Regions from separate parts of the Clostridium sp. Marseille-QA1073 genome, predicted to be linked through region 2. Evidence: riboswitches for the same ligand, from Rfam matches in the RefSeq annotation. Region 2 holds a riboswitch; the other holds the start of a gene.

Region 1 (3,326 bases), on a different contig from region 2:
ATTTATACTTCTATCAGCAGGATTTTTTAACAGAGATTTTAGAACATTAGCTTATGCAGCTTTTTTCTCTAATCTTGTAGTCACATTGGTGGGGGTAGTAGTAGAACTCAATTATTGGAACATATTTACCTTAAATAAAAAAGATTATAAGAGAAGTCAGAAAGAAATATTAGAATATGGAATACCATTGTTATTTACTTTTGTAATCACTTGGCTTTTCCAATCAGCAGATAAGATAGCAATTAAACATTTTAATGACTTGAATGAAGTTGGAATATATGGATCAGCTTTTAAAATTATTTCTATATTAAATATAATTCAAAGTTCTTTTACAACATTTTGGGTTCCAGTAGCATTTGAGCGTTATGAAAAAGACCCTAATGATACAAAGTTTTTTGAGAAGATGAATTTATTAATAACAGTGGTAATGATGCTTGGAGGCATACTTCTAATATTATTTAGAGATTTAATAATATTATTGCTTGGTAAAGAATATAGAAGTGCTATTTTCTTAATTCCATTCTTAAGTTTTATGCCAATAATGTACACAATCTCCGAGACTACTGTTATGGGAATTAATTTTCTTAAAAATCCTAGATCACATATATACATTGCAGCAGTATCATGCATAACTAATATAATAGGTAATATTATATTAGTACCTATATATGGTGCAAAAGGTGCAGCTATTTCAACAGGAATTTCTTATATAATATTCTTTGCTATGAGAACTTTCATATCTTTAAAACATTTTAAAGTTAATTATCATATAAAGGAATTCTCTATAATGACTGTAGCATTAACACTCTATGTATTGTACTCAACCTTTATGGAAGTCAACTTAACCTATATATTGATAGGAATAGGTGAAATTGGTCTTCTACTATTTGTATATAGAGATTATGTAGGTGGGGGAATAAAAAAATTTAAAGCAAAATTGAAAAAGAATTAAAAAGTTTTAAAAAAGTACTTGAAATAAATCCAAAATAGATATAAAATGATAAAAAAGAAAAAATTAATAATAGATACTAAATCTTATTAAGAGCGGTGGAGGGACTGGCCCTATGAAGCCCGGCAACCAGTACGTTATGTACATTGGTGCTAAATCCTGCAACATTATGTTGAGAGATGAGGATGCTTTGGTATATCAAGCCCGAGGATTTCCTCGGGCTTTAATTTATTTATTCGCGAATAATATTTATTATACAATATTTACTATTTATGGATAATACTTATTATCTAATGTATGTAAGATAAAACAATTAATTAATATACAATATCTATTTTTTACTAGTAAGATATAAAGTTTGACTTAAGTTTGAGTTATGGCTCTATTCTGATGAAATAATAAAATGAAAACTGTAGTAATACATAAGTTTTTAGTAATATTAAGAATTATTTTTAATTATGAAATAGATGTACTCTATACCGAATTGTGTAATGAAAAAAGGGGTGATACTTTTGATAGAAATTCTGTCAGTAGAAAAAAGCTTCGGAGACTTAAAAGTACTGAAGGATATAAACTTAAAGATAAATAGAGGAGAAATATTTGGCATAGTTGGACATAGTGGTGTAGGTAAGTCTACATTACTAAGATGTCTAAATAAACTAGAGGAGTATGATAGTGGCACTATAAAAATAGAAAATAGGGAAATAAATAATTTGCAAGGCAAGGAACTGAGAGAGTTTAGAAGAAATTTAGGAATGATTTTTCAAAACTTTTCTCTTCTTGAAAGGAAAACTGTATTTGAAAATATTGCGTTACCATTGGAATGTTGGGGATTTGATAAGAACTATATAAAATCAAAAGTCTTAGAACTATTAAAGGTAGTTAATTTAGAAGAAAAAATTAATTCTAAACCTAAAGAGCTTAGTGGAGGACAAAAACAAAGAGTAGCAATAGCTAGGGCATTAGCTTTAGACCCACATATACTTTTATGTGATGAAGCAACTTCTGCATTAGATCCAAAAACAACTAAGGATATACTAAATCTTCTTAGAAAGATTAATGAAAAACTTAACATAACCATAATTATAGTTACTCATCAAATGGAAGTGATAAGAGAAGTTTGTAATAGGGTTGCAATTATGGAAAGTGGAGAAGTAGTAGAAATGGGAGAAGTTGAAGAACTTTTCATAAAGCCTCCTAAAGCTTTAAAGAGATTAATAGGAGAGGAAGATATTGTTCCAGATAGTGGAGTAAATATAAGATTATTTTTCCCTAAAGAGACATCAAATGAAAGTATTATAACTTCTATGGCAAGAGAATTAAATATCGATATGTCTATAGTATGGGGAAAACTTGAAAGGTTTAGAGACGACGTGTTAGGAAGTCTCGTAATTAATATTGATAATTGTAATAAAGAAAAAGTTATTAATTATCTTTCAAGTAAAAATATATCTTGGGAGGTGATTAATAATGAGTAGTGAGATTATAACCTTACTAAAAGATATATTATTAAAGGGTTTTTTAGAGACTTTATACATGGTATTTTGGTCTACACTATTTGCTGTAGTGCTAGGATTTTTATTAGCATTAGTATTAACAGTTACTAAGAGAAAGGGATTAAGACCTAATAGATTAATATACAAAGCTCTAGATGTGGTTATAAATATTTTAAGATCATTTCCTTTTATAATATTAATAATAGCTATAATCCCTTTAACTAAAGTTTTAACAGGATCAATAATTGGTGAAAAAGCAGCAATTGTACCTTTAACTATAGGAGCAGCGCCTTTTGTTGCAAGGGTAGTAGAGTCAGCGTTAAATGAGGTAGATAAATCATTGATAGAAGCAGCAAAATCCTTTGGAGCTAGCAATCTTCAAATATTATTTAAGGTAATAGTAAAGGAAGCTATGCCTTCTATAATATCGGCTATAACTTTAACTACAATCACCATTATAGGATATTCAGCAATGGCTGGCGCAGTAGGGGCAGGAGGATTAGGTTCTGTTGCTATAATGTACGGATATAATATGTTTAATGATAAGGTAATGATATATACGATTATTGTATTAATACTTTTAGTACAATGCATTCAATCTTTTGGAAATATAGTTTATAAGAAATTGAAGTAATAGGGAGGTAATTTAAATGAAAAAAATTTTATCAGTAGTATTAAGTGGATTATTAATCTTTACATTAGGAGCATGTGGAAAAAAAGTTGATAGTAAAAAAATAACAATAGGTGCAACAGCAGTACCTCATGCGGAAATATTAGAGGAAGTTAAACCAATATTAAAAGAAAAAGGATATGAACTTGAAATTAAAGTTTTTTCTGACTATGTATTACCTAATAGAGCATTGGAAGATGGTGAGCTGAAT
Region 2 (3,326 bases):
AATTTAGGATGAATTACCCATTCTCCGGTTACCTTATAATGCTGACCTTCACTAATATAAGGGATTATACCTACAATAGTTTTTCTAATATTACCATTTCTTATATTGGCAATGGTATAACCATTATCCTCATTTTTAAAGACAATATCATCTATTATCCCTGTTATATCTGTCATGAAAATCTCTCCTAAAAATTCTTCTTTTGATTAATTATATCATAGCTGCTTGTATGGTTCTAATTATACTCTTTATAGGTGTTCCATACAGAACAGAATATGATTAAAAATTGTTAATTTGTAATAATTGACACTTCAATTATGAATCTTGTACTATTTTAAATCTTTCATTATGAATTGGCAAAAATATATTCTATATATAATATATTTTTGCCAATTCATAATCATTACAAACCTGTTAAATTCTATATATACCACTCCTAAATTGAATGTATCTTTGAGAATAATTAGCACTTATTGGAAAAATATCAAATTCACAATCACAAATTTTGAATTGTGCATTAACAAAGCCCTGTACTAAATTAAGTACAGGGCTTTATGCTTATATATATCTTCTAATTTGGGCTACTTTACTTAATTTTTCCCATGGAAGATTTAAATCTGTTCTTCCAAAGTGTCCATAAGCAGCTGTTTGTCTGTATATTGGTCTCCTTAATTCTAATTCTTTTATTATAGCACCAGGTCTTAAATCGAATACTTCTTTAATTATTTCAACAATCTTATCATCTGGTATCTTTCCTGTTCCAAAAGTATCAACTTCAATTGATACAGGATTAGCTACTCCTATAGCGTATGCAAGTTCTACTTCTAGTTTATACGCAACTCCTGCAGCTACTAGGTTTTTAGCCACCCATCTTGCAGCATATGCAGCTGAGCGGTCAACTTTTGTTGGATCTTTTCCTGAGAATGCTCCACCGCCATGTCTTCCGTATCCACCATAAGTGTCAACAATTATTTTTCTTCCTGTTAATCCTGAATCACCTTGTGGTCCGCCTATAACAAACTTTCCAGTTGGATTAATATAGTATTTAGTATTTTCATCTAATAATTCAGATGGTACTATAGCATTTATAACATGTTTCATTAAGTCTTCATAAATTTGCTCTTGAGAAACATCTGGGCAATGTTGAGTTGATATAACTATTGCATCTATTCTTATTGGTTTTTCATCCTCATATTCAACTGTAACTTGAGTTTTTCCATCTGGTCTTAAATATGATAAAGTTCCATTTTTTCTAACTTCTGACAATCTTCTTGATAATCTATGAGCCATAGCTATTGGAAGAGGCATATATTCTTCAGTTTCAGATGTAGCAAATCCAAACATCATTCCCTGATCTCCAGCCCCTACAGCTTCAATTTCCTCTTTCGCTTGTCCTCTTTTTTCTATTGCCTCATCAACACCTTGAGCTATATCTGGAGATTGCTCATCAATAGATGTTAATACAGCACAAGTATTGCAATCAAACCCAAACTTAGCTCTTGTATATCCTATTTCTTCTACAGTTTTTCTAACTACTTTTGGAATATCTACATAACAATTAGTTGTTATCTCTCCCATAACCATAACCATACCAGTAGTTACTGCTGTTTCACAAGCTACTCTAGCATTAGGATCTTTTTCTAATATACTATCTAAAACTGCATCTGATATTTGATCGCACATTTTATCTGGATGGCCTTCTGTAACTGACTCTGAAGTAAATAATCTTCTCATTTATAATCTCCTCCTCACTATATTTATAAAATAAAAAAACTCTTCTTAGATAAGAAGAGGCTAATATACATACTTGCACTCTCTTATCTTGCAGAATTACTTCCACAGGAATTGGCACCGTGGTAAAATATATACCGGTTGCCGGGTTTCACAGGGCCCGTTTCCCTCCACCTCTCTTGATAAGAGTATTATTTTATTATTAAGTTTACTAGATAAATACTAACATAATGTCATTTCTCTGTCAATATTACTACTGTAAATTATATTAAGAGGAAAATTTTTCTATAAACATTACATATATCATAAAAAGACATTCTATAAGTATGTGTTTCTGCTGAGAAGTTAATTTTCTTTCTCTCTATGTTTATTATCTGTTCTACAGATAATGTGAACAAAGTGAGTTCTCTTTGCTTCTTTAAATATCACTTTTTTTCGGAATGAGTCGGATAATTTTATCATCACCTACATTAGGATTTCCTCTTCCATCCATATTACTCGTTGTCAGATAAATCGATCCATCTTTCGCCTGAATAACCTCACGCAAACGCCCATACTCATTCTTTAGCCATGATTCTAGATTCTTTACTTCTGTTCCATCTTCATTTAGGGATATAGCAAGTAGTTGTTCTCCACGCAAAGTAGCAACTAATAATTTTCCTTGCCATGGTCCTTGATTTACGAAGGCAATGCCTGAAGGTGCCCATGTATCTTCTCCACTGTGTATTAAAGGTTTTTGTGTTACAACTTCTTCGGATTCTTCATTTCCTTGAACGAGAGGCCACCCATAATTGGCTCCTGGTTGTATAATATTTATCTCATCATGTCCTATCTGTCCATGGTCTGATTCATATAAGATATCTTTTGAATTCCATGCTAAGCCTTGAGGATTTCTATGCCCTAAACTATAAACAGGTGAATTAATAATTGGATTATCTGCTGGGATACTGCCGTCTGATTCTATTCGCAGTATTTTTCCTGCTTTACTTGTTAAATCTTGTGCTAACATAGAATTTCCTGCATCTCCTGTTGTTATATATAATTTCTGATCTGGTCCTATCTTTATCCTTCCTCCATTATGAATTTGTCCACCAGGGATTTTATCTAGAATAATCCGGTCAATGGATGCCTTATTATTTTCTTCAATCAATCTTACAACACGATTATAAATTTGATTACCTTCTACATATGAATGCATAACATACATATAATTGTTTTGTGAATAATTTGGGTCTAGAACAATACCCATTAACCCTCCTTCCCCCTGACTTATAAAGGGTGCACCAAATGTAATGAGTGGCTGAGTATTAAGTTTGCCATCTTCAATCACTCTAATTGTTCCAGACCGCTCCGTAAAATACACTTTTCCTTCATCGCTTATTGCTATAGCCCAAGGTATATATAGATTTTCAGCGATAATTTCAATTTCATAAGGAAATTCATCTGATGTGACTACATTAACTTTGGCATTAGTTACATTACGACTACGTAATATAATATTAGACAAAACATTGTAAATCGTTTCTCTCATACTATTATCCTCCAAACTTAAATAAATCCATATCTAAATACATACTTTAATTATATTAGGAGAT

What was found. A riboswitch is a leader RNA that binds a small molecule or an ion and turns the genes downstream of it on or off. The one in region 2 is predicted to bind S-adenosylmethionine.
Region 1: it holds a riboswitch for S-adenosylmethionine, as region 2 does, so the genes downstream of both, ACY1IQ_RS11860 (methionine ABC transporter ATP-binding protein) here and metK (methionine adenosyltransferase) in region 2, are expected to answer to the same signal.

What each region holds. Positions count from the first base shown of each region.
Region 1 is NZ_JBSVQM010000011.1:125,809-129,134, forward strand. Features, by position in the region: gene ACY1IQ_RS11855 (lipopolysaccharide biosynthesis protein) at 1-952, shown strand, start outside; SAM riboswitch class I at 1,033-1,135, shown strand; gene ACY1IQ_RS11860 (methionine ABC transporter ATP-binding protein) at 1,462-2,427, shown strand; gene ACY1IQ_RS11865 (methionine ABC transporter permease) at 2,420-3,079, shown strand; gene ACY1IQ_RS11870 (MetQ/NlpA family ABC transporter substrate-binding protein) at 3,096-3,326, shown strand, end outside.
Region 2 is NZ_JBSVQM010000028.1:29,550-32,875, reverse strand. Features, by position in the region: gene recD2 (SF1B family DNA helicase RecD2) at 1-176, opposite strand, end outside; gene metK (methionine adenosyltransferase) at 559-1,734, opposite strand; SAM riboswitch class I at 1,815-1,920, opposite strand; gene ACY1IQ_RS18555 (PQQ-dependent sugar dehydrogenase) at 2,150-3,262, opposite strand.